DNA from 2 places in the Deferrisoma camini S3R1 genome. Region 1 is predicted to be linked to the other one. Evidence: riboswitches for the same ligand, from Rfam matches in the RefSeq annotation. Region 1 holds a riboswitch; the other holds the start of a gene.

Evidence for each region. Region 1 has a riboswitch for molybdenum cofactor ahead of DEFCA_RS0110705 (porin). Riboswitches for the same ligand answer to the same signal wherever they lie in the genome.
Region 2: another riboswitch for molybdenum cofactor. It lies ahead of DEFCA_RS0111875 (ABC transporter permease); the one in region 1 lies ahead of DEFCA_RS0110705 (porin).

Annotation. Positions count from the first base shown of each region.
Region 1 is NZ_JAFN01000001.1:2,440,047-2,447,517, reverse strand. Features, by position in the region: gene pyk (pyruvate kinase) at 1-981, opposite strand, end outside; gene DEFCA_RS0110710 (phenylacetate--CoA ligase family protein) at 1,176-2,477, shown strand; molybdenum cofactor riboswitch at 2,535-2,658, shown strand; molybdenum cofactor riboswitch at 2,695-2,812, shown strand; gene DEFCA_RS0110705 (porin) at 2,923-4,125, shown strand; gene DEFCA_RS0110700 (substrate-binding domain-containing protein) at 4,313-5,146, shown strand; gene DEFCA_RS0110695 (tRNA (cytidine(34)-2'-O)-methyltransferase) at 5,162-5,626, opposite strand; gene uvrA (excinuclease ABC subunit UvrA) at 5,623-7,471, opposite strand, start outside.
Region 2 is NZ_JAFN01000001.1:2,692,240-2,699,710, reverse strand. Features, by position in the region: gene DEFCA_RS0111895 (M42 family metallopeptidase) at 1-63, shown strand, start outside; gene DEFCA_RS0111890 (SoxR reducing system RseC family protein) at 183-596, shown strand; gene smpB (SsrA-binding protein SmpB) at 598-1,062, shown strand; gene DEFCA_RS0111880 (hypothetical protein) at 1,429-1,971, shown strand; molybdenum cofactor riboswitch at 2,384-2,486, shown strand; gene DEFCA_RS0111875 (ABC transporter permease) at 2,600-3,292, shown strand; gene DEFCA_RS0111870 (ABC transporter ATP-binding protein) at 3,289-4,284, shown strand; gene DEFCA_RS24240 (methyl-accepting chemotaxis protein) at 4,281-5,873, opposite strand; gene DEFCA_RS0111860 (two-component system sensor histidine kinase NtrB) at 6,452-7,471, shown strand, end outside.

The DNA.
Region 1 (7,471 bases):
CCGCCGCACGATCCGGGCCATGGTGGCCACCGCCTCCACGGGGTGGTGGCCCATGGCGGTCTCCTCCGACAGCATCACGGCGTCGGTGCCGTCCAGCACGGCGTTGGCCACGTCGGTGACCTCGGCCCGGGTGGGACGGGGGTTGGTCACCATGCTCAGGAGCATCTGGGTGGCCGTGACCACGGGCTTGGCCCGCCGGTTGGCCTCGCGGATCAACCGCTTCTGGATGCCCGGCACCTCCTCGATGGGCATCTCCACGCCCAGGTCGCCCCGGGCCACCATGATGCCGTCGAACGCCTCCAGGATCCCGTCGATGCGGTCGAGGGCCTGGCGCTTCTCCACCTTGGCGATCACCGGCACCCGCACCCCCTCCTCCTCCATGATCCGCCGGGCCGGGTCCAGGTCGGCGGGGCTGCGCACGAACGACAGGGCCACCCAGTCCACCCCCAGCCTCAGGCCGAACCGAAGGTCGTCGGCGTCCTTCTCCGACACCGCGGGCAGGGCGTCGCCCTTGCCCGGAAGGTTCAGGCCCTTGTGGCTGGTGAGCGTGCCGCCCGAGAGCACCCGGGCCCGCACCCTCCCCCCCTCCACGGCGACCACCTCCAGGGGGATCGCGCCGTCGGCCAGGCTGATCCGGTCGCCGGGGGCGAGCTCCTCGGCCAGATGGGGGTAGTTCACGGGCAGGGCCCCCGGCTCGGGGGTCGAGACGAGCACGATCTCCTCTCCGGCGTGGACCACCCGGGGCTTCTCCAGCTCGCCCAGCCGGATCTTGGGGCCGGCCAGGTCCAGCAGCAGGGCCACCGGCCGGCCCACGTCCCGGCCGGCCTCGCGCACGAGCTCGGCCGTGCGGGCGTGGGTGGAGTGGTCACCGTGGCTCATGTTGAGCCGGGCCACGTCCATGCCGGCCTCCACCATGCGCCGCAGCACATCGGGGTCGGCGCTGGCCGGCCCCACGGTGCACACGATCTTCGCCCTTCGCATCGGTTCCTCCGCTGGTTCGGGGAGCAGGCCGTGATAAGGTTTTCTCGCAAAACGGGGAAAACTTACCGTGAACCCCGGGCCCCGTCCAGTCCGGAGGGTGGAATCAAACGAATGGCCGGTTGAGGAAACTTTGTTTGTTTTGGTATGGTGTTTGCAGCTCGGGCCGTGTTCACCCATTCGACGGAGGAGACGCCATGAAGAAGTATTGGAACGAGAAGTTCGAGACCATGCCGGTGGAGCAGCTCCAGGAGTTCCAGGCACAGAAGCTCCGGGAGACCGTGGCCTGGCTGTACGAACGGGTCCCGTTCTACAAACAGAAACTCGACGAGAAGGGGGTGAAGCCCGAGGATATCCGCACCCTGGACGACATCCGTCACCTTCCGTTCACCGTCAAGAACGACCTGCGCGACAACTACCCCTTCGGGCTGTGCGCCGTGCCGATGAAGGACCTGGTGCGGGTGCACGCCTCCTCCGGAACCACCGGCAAGCCCATCACCGGCCCCTACACGGCCGAGGACAAGGCCCAGTGGCAGGAGTGCATGGCCCGGACCCTGTGGGCCCAGGGGGTCCGGCCCGACGACATCTGCCAGAACGCCTACGGCATGGGGCTCTTCACCGGCGGCTTGGGCTTCTACCTGGGGGTCGAGGCCATCGGCTCGTGCCTGGTGCCCACCGGCTCGGGCATGACCGAGCGCCAGATCATGCTCATGCAGGACTTCGGGAGCACGGTGCTGTTCTGCACGCCCACCTACGCCCTGACCATCGCCGAGAAGGCCGACCAGATGGGGGTGGACCTGCGCAAGCTGCCCCTGCGGGTGGGCTCGTTCGGGGCCGAGCCGTGGACCGTGGAGATGCGCAAGGAGATCGAGGAGCGCATGGGCATCACCGCCCACGAGGCCTACGGGCTGACCGAGATGATGGGCCCCGGCGTGGGGTTCTCGTGCGAGGCGTACCGGCTGCACCTGAACGAGGACCACGTGTACCCCGAGATCGTGGACCCCACCACCCTGGAGCCCGTGCCCCTGGGCGAGAAGGGTGAGCTCGTGTTCACGGCGCTGCAGCGCCGGGCCATGCCGCTGCTGCGCTACCGGACCCGCGACATCACGAGCCTGCGGCGGGTCGAGTGTGACTGCGGCCGCACCCTCGTGGTGATGGACAAGATCCTCGGCCGGTCCGACGACATGCTGATCATCTCGGGCGTGAACGTGTTCCCGAGCCAGGTCGAGTCGGTGATCATGGAGTTCGAGGAGATGGAGCCCCTCTACCAGATCCGGGTGTTCAAGAAGGGCCACCTGGACGGCATGAAGGTGGAGGCCGAGGCCAAGCCCGCCGTGTACGCCCAGGGCAAGGAGGCCCTGGAGGAACTGGCCCGTCGGATCAGCGCCCGCATTCACGCCGTGATCGGCATCCACGCGCCCGTGGAGATCGTGCCCCAGGGCAGCATCGCCCGCAGCGAGGGCAAGGCCAAGCGGGTGATCGACGAGCGCAAGAAGTAGACGGCTCGGCCGGCGGCGGCGGGGTTCCCCTTGACCCCGGGGCCGCCGGCCGGCTATGTTCTCCCGCGTCTCCGAGCGGACCGACCTACCGGCCCCAGCGGCCCACGGGCGGTTCGCCGATGGGTCGGGGTGGAAACGCCCCGGCCTCCCGCGTTCGGAAAGGAGACGGGTGACCGGTGTTGTGCGCACCCTCCCCGTCCGACCGCGGGGAGGGTTTTTTGTGTGTTGCCTCCGAGCCGTGGCGCCTACGGGGTCCGTCCTAGGGCGCGCGGCCAACGGGTTCGGCGGGAAACCGCCGGGCCTCCCGTGCTTGGAAAGGAGGCGGTGCGACCGACGGGTCCCGTGCGGGGTCCGCCCGGCATGCCCGCGCCCCCTTTCCAGCCGGAAAGGGGGCGCTTCTCGTTTGGAGGATTCGCCGCTCACCCATCACGGAAAGGAGGAACGAATGCGGCAGGTCGTGGGAGTTCTGGCGGTACTGGCGACCCTGGGGGTGGGGGCCCGGCCCGGGTGGGCCCGGGTCGACCTGCTCGAGCGCCTGGAGCAGAAGGGCATCATCACGGCGGCCGAGCGCAAGGAGCTGGAGGCCCGGCAGGCCCCGGCCGTGCCCGCGGCCCCGAACCACCTGTCCTACCGGAGCCGCGACGGCCGGTTCTCCGGCCGGATCTACGGCTACGGCCAGGTGCGCTACACGTTCCGGGAGCTGGAGGACGCCGAGAACCAGAGCAACTTCTCGGTGCAGCGCACGCGCGTGGGGCTCAAGGGGCACGCGTTCCGCAAGAACCTCGAGTACAAGGTCTACGTGAACGTGTACTCGGGCAACGAGAAGGGCACGGACCTGTTCGATTTCTTCGGGGACTACGCGTTCGCCCCCTGGTTCTCCGTGAAGGCCGGGGCCTACAAGGTGCCCTACGGCGTGCAGTGGAACGTGTCGGCCTCGAAGCTCCAGTTCGTGGAGCGAAGCGGGGTGGACGCCACGTTCCGGTTCGACCGGGACACGGGCGTCACGGTCCACGGTAAGCTGGCCGGTGGGCTGTCTTACGACGCGGGCGTGTTCAACGGCGAGGGACGCAACCGCAACAACTCGGGCGACGGTCACCTGTACGTGGGCCGGGTCGTGTGGGCCCCCATGGGCGGAAGCCCCCTGACCGGGGAGCCGAGCCTGAACCGGCCCGAGCGACCCCAGGTGTTCCTGGCGGCCTCGGTGGCCTACGACGACGACGTGGCGGGCCACACCCGCAAGAACCTGAACGGAAGGCTCGCGGCCCTGGGCACGAGCGACGTGGTGAGCGTGGGGGGATTCGCGGGGGTGGCGTACCGGGGGTTCTCGCTCCGGGCCGAGGGCCACCGCCGCCGGATCGACCCCAAGGCCGACGGCGTGGACGACGAGACCGCCACGGGCCTGTACGTGCAGGGGGGCGCCCTGGTGTGGAGGGACGTGGTGGAGATGGCCGGCCGGTACGAGTTCTTCGACCCGAACACGGACGCCTCCGACGACCTGACCCAGTCCTACGGGGTGGCCCTGAACGCCTTCTTCAACGGCCACCGCAACAAGATCCAGGCCGACTGGTTCCGGATCCGCGCCCAGGACGGGCCGGGCTCGGCCACGACCGAGGATCGGTTCCGGGTCCAGTACCAGGTGGCGTTCTGACTTCCGCTAGGACGCTAGGAGGCTGGGAGGCTAGGACGCTTGAAACCTCCAGAATTCCCATACGTTCTAGTCTCTAGTTTCTAGTCTCTAGTCTCTAGCTCCCCCCGGACCAACGGGGGTGCCCCTTCGCGTTGTAGGGCCCCGCATGGGCCTGATGAAGCTTCCAGCAGCAAGAAAGGAGAAAACCATGCGAGACCGTCGATGGATCCGTTCCTGGAGCGGGCTGGTGCTGGCCCTGGCTCTGGTCGCCGGCTGGGTCGGCTCGGCCGGCGCCGAGTGCCGCATCCGGATGTCCACCACCACCAGCACCGAGAACTCGGGGCTCCTGGCCCGGCTGCTGCCCCCCTTCGAGGAGACCTGGGGGTGCAAGGTGGACGTGATCGCAGTGGGCACCGGCAAGGCCCTGCGGTTGGGAGCCAACGGCGACGTGGACGTGGTGCTGGTGCACGCCCGGCCGGCCGAGGACAAGTTCGTGGCCGACGGCTACGGCGTGAACCGGCGTGACGTGATGCACAACGACTTCGTGGTGCTGGGGCCGGCCGACGACCCGGCCGGCGTGCGGGGCTCGGGCTCGGCCGCCGAGGCCCTTCGCCGGATCGCCAGGGCCGAGGCCTCGTTCGTGTCGCGGGGCGACGACTCGGGCACCCACAAGAAGGAGAAGGCCCTTTGGGCCGCGGCCGGCCTCGAGCCTGGTGGGGCTTGGTACAAGGAGGCCGGCCAGGGCATGGGCGCGGTGCTGCGCATGGCCGACGAGCTCGGGGCCTACACCCTGTCGGATCGGGGCACGTACCTCGCGTTTCGGGAGAAGATGGGCCTTCGGATCGTGTACGAGGGCGATCCGGCCCTGGCCAACCCCTACGGCATCATCGCGGTGAACCCGGCCCGGTACCCGGACGCCAACTACGAGGGCGCCATGTGTCTCATCGGGTACATCACCGGGCCCCGGGGGCAGCGGATCATCAAGCGGTTCAAGAAGGGCGGGGAGCAGCTGTTCTTCCCCGACGCCATCCCGAACCCGTAGCCGCCCCTGGGGCCTTCACCACGCGCCGAGCCGCCGGTACGCCTCGTACACCACCACCCCCACGGCCGTGGAGAGGTTGAGGCTCCGCACCCGGCCCCAGATCGGAATCCGGAACACCTGGGACGCGTTTCGTTCGAGCAGGTCCGGCGGAAGCCCCCGGCTCTCGGGTCCGAACACCAGCCGGCATCCGGGGGCGAACGGGGCCCGGTCGTAGGGTCGGCCGCTCCGGGCCGAGAAGTAGAACACCGGGCCGGAGCCGCTGGCCGCCAGGGCGGCCCCCAGGCTCGGGTGCTCGCGCACCGACACGTGGGGCCAGTAGTCCAGCCCGGCCCGCTTGAGGTGGCGGTCGTCCGTGGAGAACCCCAGGGGGTGGACCAGGTGGAGGTGGGTCCGGGTGGCCGCGCACAGCCGGGCGATGTTGCCGGTGTTGGGGGGGATCTCGGGCTCCACCAGGACCACGTGGAGGGCAACCGGGCTCACGGCCTGCCCTCCATCCACCGGGCCAGGTGCCGGCCGGTGGGCCCCAGGGCCCGCTGGGCCACGTCGGCCGGGGGGCCCGCGTCCACCAGCCGGCCCCCTTCGTCGCCCCCACCGGGCCCCAGGTCGATGACCCAGTCGGCCCGGGCGATGAACTCCAGGTTGTGCTCCACGGCCACCACCGTGTTCCCCTCGGCCACCAGATCCCGGAGCACCGCGAGCAGCCGGTCCTGATCGTCGGCGTGCAGCCCCGTGGTGGGCTCGTCCAGCAGGTAGACCAGGTTGCGGGGCCGGCGCCGGGCCAGGAGCTCCGAGGCGATCTTGAGGCGCTGGGCCTCGCCGCCCGACAGGGTGGGCGCGGGCTGCCCCAGCACCAGGTACCCCAGGCCCAGGCGTTGCAGCGTGGCGAACACCCGGGCCAGCGCGGCGTGGTCGGCGAACACCTCGGCCGCGTCGTCCACGCTGAGGCCCAGCACGTCGTGAATGGTTAGGCCCCGGTATCGAACGGCCAGCACCCGGGGCCGGAACCTTCGGCCGTCGCACTCCGGGCACGGCACGAAAAGGTCCTCGAACAGGTACATCTCGAGCTTCTCGTACCCCGTGCCCCCGCAGCGCTCGCACCGCCCCCCCTTCACGTTGAACGAGAAGTGGGCCGGCCCCAGCCCCAGCCGGCGGGCAGCGGGGAGGCCCGCGAACAGGTCCCGCACCGCCTTGTAGGCCCCCACGTAGGTCAGGGGGATCGACCGCGGGGTGCGGCCCATGGGCGACTGGTCCACCAGCCGGACCCCCTCCACGGGCGGATCGGGGGGCAGCACGAGGCGGGCCGGTCCCCGAACCCCCTTCGACTCCAGCAGCGGCCTCAGGGTGTCGGCCACGAGGGTGGACTTCCCGGACCCGGACACCCCGGTCACGCACACCAGGACCCCCAGGGGGACCGAGACCTCGAGATCCCTCAGGTTGTGGAGCCGGCATCCCTCCAGGGTCAGGAACCCGCGGGGACGTCTCGGCTCGGCAGGGGGCCGGCCGCCGGCGCGCCGGGCCAGGTGCCGGCCGGTGGGGGTGTCGGCCCGGGCGAGCTCCCGCGGCGGACCCTGGAACACGATCCGGCCGCCCCGGCGACCCCCTCCCGGGCCCATCTCGATCGTCCAGTCGGCCCGGCGGATCAGGGAGAGGTCGTGCTCCACCACGATCACGGTGTTGCCCCGGCCGGTCAGTTCCCGGAGCACCTCGCCCAGCACGTCCACGTCCCGGGCGTGCAGGCCCACGGTGGGCTCGTCCAGCACGTAGGTGGTGCCGGTCAGGTGGTTCTGGAGCTGCAGGGCCAGGGCGGCCCGCTGGGCCTCGCCGCCCGACAGGGTGCGGGTGGGGCGGTCCATCGTGAGGTAGTGGAGCCCCAGCCTGACCAGGGTGCCGATCCGGTCCTCGATGCGCCACAGCACGGCCTGGCCCCGGGGGCCCACGACCGGGCCCAGGCCCCGTACCCACCGGCCCAGCGCGGCCAGGTCCATCCGGCTCGCGTCGGCGATGGTCCGACCGTCCACGGTCACGGCCAGGGCGGCGGGCCCGAGGCGGGCCCCGCCGCAGTCGGGGCAGGTGCGGGGGCTCCGGTACCGGGCCAGGAACACCCGCACGTGCATCTTGTAACGCTTGCCCTCCAGGTACTCGAAGAACTCCCGGATCCCCTCGAACCCCGAGCCGCCCTCCCACACGAGCCGCCGGACCTCGGGACCCAGCTCCGCCCACGGGGTGTCCAGGGGAACCCCGGCCGCCGGGCCGTGCCGCACGAGCTGGTCCTGCCACCACCGGTTGGCCGGGGTCTGCCACGGCTCCACCGCGCCTTGGCGCAGC
Region 2 (7,471 bases), 250 kb from region 1:
ATCCAGCTCCTGGTGGCGGTGCTCCTGCGGATCGGCCCGGACCGGGACTGGATTCCCCAGTGAGGCTGGCAGACCCCACGCCTCCCGAAGCCTCGGCGGCGGCGGGGCCCGTGAGCCGCCCAGCCGCCTAGCTGCCCAGCCGCCAGCGGCCGAAAGCCCGAAGCCTGTTGGCAGGAGCTTCCATGATCGAAGAGACCGGAAAGGTGTTGGAGGTCCGGCCCGGCCGGGCCCTGGTGGAGACCCAGCGGGGCAGCGCCTGCGAGGGGTGCGCCGCCCGGGGGGCGTGCGCGCACCTGGGGGGTGGCCGGGAGGCCCGGGTGTGGGTTCAGGACCCCCTGGGCGTTTCCCCGGGCGACCGGGTGACGGTGGCCGTGCCCGAGGCGGCCGTGGTGAAGGCCTCGTTCTGGGTGTACCTGGTGCCGGTGCTGGTGCTGGTGGCGGGGGCGGTGGCGGGGAACGCCCTGGGGCCCCGGTTCGGCATCGGGCCCGATGCAGGCGCGGCCATCCTCGGGCTCGTGGCCATGGCGGGCGCCCTGGTTGCGTCCCGGTGGGGCGGGCGCAAGACCGCCATGCCCCGGATCGTGCGGAGGGGGTGAGGTGGCCAAGAGGTCCGAGGGCGTCAAGGTGGTGTGCACCAACAAGAAGGCCCGGCGCGACTACCACATCGAGGAAACCTTCGAGGCCGGGCTCGTTCTGCGGGGGTGCGAGGTCAAGAGCCTGCGGGAGGGCAAGGCCAACCTCACCGACGCCTACGCCTGGGTGCAGGACGGCGAGGCGTGGATCTCGGGGCTCCACATCTCCCCCTACCCCCACGGCCGGCGGGAGGAGCAGGACCCCGACCGGGACAAGAAGCTCCTCCTGCACAAGTACGAGATCCGTCGCCTCCACGGGAAGGTGCGACAGAAGGGGTACACCCTGGTGCCCCTGCGGGTGTACTTCCGGGGCGGCCACGCCAAGGTGGAGCTGGGGCTGGGCCGGGGCAAGAAACACTACGACAAGCGCGAGGACCTCAAGCGCGCCGACGCCCAGCGGGAGATCCAACGGGCCATGCGCCGCCGTTGAGTTGGGGCCTTCGGCCCGCTGGGCGGCTCTCGAACCGCACCAAAGCTCGGGGGCATGGGGGCTGCTGGAGAGCCGCGCGCGGCCATACCAGCTGTCAGAATTCAGCTCCGGTAGGCCGCGAGGAAAGCCTCCCACCCCACTTTCTGTAGAGCTTCGCGCATCGGGGGAGGCGCCTTACGCTTCTGCCCTCTGTCCTCCGGACCCCGGCTCCTGAACAGCAGGCCCCACGCCCCCCGCCGCCAAGGCCCCCGGATCACGGAACGTTACCCTTCCCCGCTGCCCGGCCCCGAAGGGCCTGTTGCCAAGTTGCATTCAAAACGATTGGCCCCGTGCCGGAGGGGCAGGGGACTTGCCGGAGTGTCGGCTGTGGAAGGATGGGAGGCGCCAGTGGACGGCGGGGAACGCAGGGTCCGGTTTCGCAGGCAGGACTACGTGCTCACACCGATCGGGCCGGATGATCCCGAGCGGATCGCCTCGGCCGCTGGGGAGCCGGCCTTTGCCCGCCGGTTCGACCCGGAGCGGTTCGTGGCCGGGCTGGCCGTGGCGGAGGACTCCCGGCCGGACCGGGAGCTTGGGTTCTATGCCGTGGCCCACAGCGGGGACCCGTCGGTGCTGGACGACACCCTGATCTTCGTGGTGCCCCCGGCCCGGGGCCGGGGCCTGAGCCATCTCCTGATCTACGGTGTGTACCAGGACCTGCTGAAGCGGCCCGGCATGTTCTGCCTGAGCGAGCCCGGCGAGATGCCCCGGCTCGACCTCCACGTGCGGTGCGGGTTCGCCCCGCCGGTGCGGCCCCTAGTGGACGGCCGGATCCGGGTGGGCAAGTACGACCTGCACACCGTGCTGGCCCGGCTGGAGTCGGAGGACGAGATCGTTCCCCTTCCGCCCCTAGACGACGTTTCTTGGTGAGAGGGCCTTCCATGTAACTTCGGTCGTCGGTCTACGGTCAACGGTCAACGGTCAACGGTCAACGGTCTGGGGCCTTCGGCCCGCTAGGCGGCTAGGCGGCCTTTGAGCCGCACCAAAGCTCGGAGGGCATGGGGTTTCAGGGGCCAGCATTCAGAAGTCGGTGGACAGGAAGAAGGCTCTTCGATCCCCCGAGAGGATCCCCCCGAGAACTCAAGCTGCTTTTCGGGATTTCCTGTCTCCTGTCCGCTGAATTCCGGTTCCTGAAACCCGTGCCCCGCCGCCGGCAATGGCCCCGGACCACCGAAAGTCGTTGTTAGGGCCCCCCAGGGCCGAAGGGGGGTTCCTCCTTCGGCGGGCCCGTCGCAGTACGCCCGTTGACGGGTCGTCCCACCGTGGCCTAGACTGCCCCTGTGTCTCCGAGCGACTCGGCCTACCGGTTCCCCCGGGGGCCCACGGCCGGTTCGCCGACGGGTCGGGGTGGAAACGCCCCGGCCTCCCGCGTTCGGAAAGGAGACGGGCCGACCGGTGCGATGAACGTGTGCGCCCTCCCCGTCCGTTCGCGGGGAGGGTTTTTCGTGCTTACGGTTCTCGCACGGCCGGGCTCCCCGGCCCGGCGCCCGAGGAGGGGATGGACTACCTGGTTCTCGCCCTGTCCCATGCCTGGGGCCTGCTCACGGGCCTGGATCCCGACGTGTGGGCGGCCGTGGGCACGAGCGTATGGGTCTCGGGGGCGGCCTCTGCGCTGGCCGCGGCCGCGGCGGTGCCGGCCGGGGTTGCGGTGGCCTTGGGCCGGTTCCCGGGACGCCAACCCCTCCTGCTGGTCCTGAACACCCTCATGGCTCTGCCCACCGTGGTGGTGGGGCTCCTCGTGTACGGCCTGATCGGCAGGCAGGGCCCCCTGGGGTGGTTGGGCCTCCTCTACACCCCGCCCGGCATCGTGCTGGGCGAGTTCCTCTTGGTGCTGCCCCTGATGACGAACCTGGTCGTCTCCGCGGTCGAGGGGCTGGACCCCCGGTTCCTCCAGACCTGCCGGGCCTTGGGCGCGGGGCCCTGGGCCACCGGCCGCATGGCCCTGTGGGAGGCCCGTCTGGGCGTGCTGGCCGCCCTGGTGGCCGGGTTCGGACGGGCGGTGGGTGAGGTGGGGGTGGCCATGATGCTGGGCGGAAACATCCGGGGGTACACCCGCACCATGACCACGGCGATCGCGCTGGAAACGAGCAAGGGGGAGTTCGAGCTGGGCCTGGCCCTGGGCATCGTGCTCCTGTCCGTGGCCCTGGGGGTGAACGCGGCGTTGTTCGCCCTGCGCCGGAGGTCGGCATGACCGCGTACCGGGCCGAGGGGCTGCGGATCGCCCGAGGGGGGCGAGAGGTGCTGCGGCTGGAGCGGTTCGAGGTGCCGGCCGGCGGCCTGGTGGCGCTGGTGGGGGCCAACGGGTCGGGCAAGACCTCGCTGCTGGAGGTGTTGGCGTTTCTCCGTCCCGCCTCGGGGGGCCGGCTTTGGTTTTTCGGATCCGAGGTCTCCCCCGGCGGAAGACCGCCCGCCGGCGTGGGGTACCTGCCCCAGGCGCCCTACTTGTTCGACCGCTCGGTGGCGGCCAACGTGGCCTGGGCCCTGCGGGCCCGGGGCGTCCGCGGACCGGAGGTGGCCCCCAGGCTCTCGGCCGCCCTGGAGCAGGTGGGGCTCGCGCCCCTGGCCGACCGGAGGGCCACCCGGCTGAGCGGGGGAGAGGCCCAGCGGTTGGCCCTGGCGCGGGTGCTGGCCCTGGAGCCCCGGGTGCTCCTGCTGGACGAGCCACTAAACCACCTGGACGCCGAGAGCCGCGAGCGCATCGAAGCGGTGGTGGACGCCTGGCGCCGGCAGAGGGGCACCACGGTGGTCCTGGCCACCCACGACCCGGCCCAGGCCCGGCGGTTGGGCGCCGAGGTGTGGCGGGCCGAGGGAGGGGTGTTACGACCCGGCGGCCCCGACAACGTGTTCCGGGGCCAGCCGGAACGGCACGGGGGCGACGTGTTCGTGGCCGGGCCCTTGCGCGTGGTGGTGGAGCCGTTGCCGGCCGATGCCCGGGTCATCGAGGTGGACCCCCGGGAGATCGTGCTCTCCCGGGAGATTCCGCCGACCTCGGCACGGAACCGGCTGCGGGGCACTGTGGTGGAGGCCCGGGTAGCCGACGGCGAGGTGTGGGTCACCCTGGACTGCGGGGCCCGCCTGGTGGCCGTGGTGACCCGGTCGTCGTGGCAGCGCCTGGGGCTCACCGTGGGCGACGAGGCCGTGGCGTCGTTCAAGGCCACGGCGGTCCGGGTTTTGGGAGGTTAGCCCTCCTCCTCCCCGAGCCGGAACCGCCCCACGGCCCGCTCGAGGCCGTGGGCCTCGGCGGCCAGACCCTGGGCGGCGTGGGCCAGCTCCCCGGTCTGGCCGGCCACGTCCCGGCTCACGGTGGCGATCCCCTCCACGTTGTTGGAGATCTGCTCGATGGCCGCGGACTGCTGCTCGGCGGCCACGGCGATCTGCCCGATCATCTGGCTCACCTGGTTCACCCGGTCCAGGATCGCTCGGAACGCCTCGCCGGCCCGGTCGAACACCTCGTGCGCTTGGGCGGCCTGGGCCCGGCCCTCGGCCGTGGCCTCCACGGCCTGGCGGCTCTCCTCCTGGGTCGAGCGGATCGTGGCCTCCACCTCCTTGGTGGCCTTGGTGGTCTTCTCGGCCAACTTCCGCACCTCGTCGGCCACCACGGCGAACCCCCGGCCGTGCTCGCCGGCCCGGGCCGCCTCGATCGCGGCGTTCAGGGCCAGCAGGTTGGTCTGGTCCGCGATGTCGTCGATCACCCGGATCACGTGGCCGATGCTCTCGGTCTTGCCGCCCAGTTCCTCGATGCGGGCCGCCAGGCCCTCCACCATGCGGGCGATGCCGTCCATGCGGGCGAGGCTCTCGGAGAGGATCTCTTCTCCCTCCCGGGCCACGTCGGACATGTGCTGGGCGTTTCGGGCCACCTCCTGGGCGTTCTGGCTGACCTCCAGCACCGTTGCCGAGATCTCCTCCACGGCGGCCGCCACCTCGGAGGCCTTGTGGCTCTGCTGGTCGGCGCCGCCCGCCACCTGCTGGCTGGAGGCCGAGATCTGCTGGGCCTCCCCGGCCACCCTCCCGGCCGCCTCGGACACCCGCCGGATCAGGTCGACGAGCCCGCCCCGCATCTCGCCGTACGCCCGGGCCAGAACCCCCAGCTCGTCCGAGCGGTGGATCTCCACGGACGCGCCCAGGTCCCCGTGGGCCAGGCGTTCGAACGCCTGCCCCAGCTGGCCGGCCGCGTTGCCCACGCCGCGGGCGAACCAGAACCCCACCAGCACCGCGATCCCGATCGCCACGGCCGAGGCACCCACCGTCACGTCCCGGATGGCCCAGGGGATGGTCAGGAACTCGTCCTCATAGCTTCCCACCCCGATCACCCAGTCCCAGGGCTCGAAGTAGAGCACCCGGGCGATCTTCTTCCGGGCGCGGGGCTCGCCGGGGTTCTGCCACCAGTACTCCACCCAACCGTCCCGCATCGAGAGCATGTCCCGGATGAACGGCTTGCCCCGGGCGTCCTTGGCGTCCTTGACGTTCTTGCCCTCGAGCTTGGGGTGGAGCACGGTGGTGCCGTCCGACCGGACGGCAAAAGGGTACCCGGTCTCCCCAACCCGAAGTCCCAAAAGGGCCTTGCGCAGCTCCGGGCCGGGCTCCTTGGCGCCGGTGGCCTTGTAATAGCCTTCACATAAGAGGAGCGCCGCCTGGGCGAGGTTGTCCACCTCGGTGCGCATCTGTTCCAAGGCCTGGGTGCGGGCGATCTGGTACGCAGTGATTCCTCCCCCCACCACGGGCACGGTCACGAGGACGGCGACCACCAGCGAGAGCTTCGTCTTCAGCGACATCGGCGGATCTCCTCCGTGGGAACCCGAGACGGAACCGTTGCATCGTCCCTATCGGAGGCCGTGGGCGAGGGCTTTAGAAAAGGGAACACGAGTGTGCTTCGGGTTCTTCCCAGTAAGTTCGGTCGTTGGTCGTTGGTCGTCGGTCGAAAGCTCGTCTCGACATCGGGTCGGGGGGCATGGGGGCTGCTGGAGAGCCGCGCGCGGCTCCTTGGCTCGCCGCGCAGCGCCTCCAACGCTCGCACCGTGAATTCGTTCGTGCCCCGCCGAACGCTCATGAAGCCACCGCCGGTGCCCCATGCCTGCGCGGCGAATCTCAATACCCGGCTTCGCGCGCGGCCGGAAGCAGGCCCCATGCCCGCCGCCAGCAACGGCCTCGACCAACGCTAGTTACCCTTCCCCGTTGTAGGGTCGCGCAGCGGCCGAAGGGGGCTTCCATGTAACTTCGGGCCTTCGGCCCGCTAGGCGGCCAGGCGGCTCTCGAACCGCGCCAAAGCCCGGGGGGGCCGGTTTCGGGTCGGTTGCCGGCGGTGGTAGAGTGGGCCCGATCGCCTTACCGTTCGAGTCTCGGAGTGACGCCCATGGTCTTCGCCCGACGAGCCCGGGTGCCCGGAGCGGACGAGCCGGGGTTTCCGGCCGCGTCCCTGCTGGCCGCCACGGCCATTCTGGGGGTGCTGCTGGCCGTGGCCACGGCGCGCAACCTGGACCGAGAGCGCCACCTCATGGAGCGGTTCCTGGCCCAGGAGGGTCTGACCCTGATCCGGGCCATGGAGGCCGGGGCGCGCACGTCGCTCCGCACGACGGACGCGTCCCAGAGCCCGGTCCGGGTGCTCGTGGAGGAGACGGCCCGCAGCCCCTTGGTGGCCTACGTGTGGCTGGTGGACGAGCAGGGTCGAGTGGTCGCCTCGGCCGGGGACCTCCCCGACGGCGGCCCGGCCCCCCTGCAGAGGGTGCGGGAAGTGCTGGAGGCCACGGGCCCGGTGAGTCGTCTCGTGTCCAGCCGGTCCGGCGAGGAGATCTTCGAGGTGGCCCGGCCGTTCGAGCCCCTGGCGGGCCAGGGGGCGGCGCCCATGCGTCGGCGCTGGGAACGCTGGTGCTCCATGGGGCCGGCCGGTCGGGGCCGGGTCGTCGCCGACGCGCCGGCCTGCCGGCAGGCGATCTTCGTGGGGCTTCACACCCGGGAGTTTGCCGAGGCCCGCGCCCAGGACCTGCGCCAGGGCCTGATCCTGGGCGGCGTGCTCCTGGTGGCCGGTGCGGCCGGTCTGTACCTGGTGCTCCTCTCCCACCGGGTCCGAGGGGTGCGCGCGGCCCTGGCGGACCTGGAGAGCCACACCCGGGACGTGATCCAGAGCCTTCCCGACGCCCTGGTCACCCTGGACCGCCAGGGGCGGGTGGTCGGCCTGAACCGGCGGGCCGAAGAGCTGTTCGGAACCAGCGAGAAGGAGGCTCGAGGCCGGGCGCTCCGTGAGCTCGTGGGCTCCGGGGCCTGCGAGGCCCTGGAGACCTGGATCGGCTCAGAGGAGGGCGTGTCGGAGCGGCCGGCCGAGTGCCGGGCCGCCGACGGCGCCGTGGTGCCGGTGCGGGTGAGCGCGGCCCCCCTG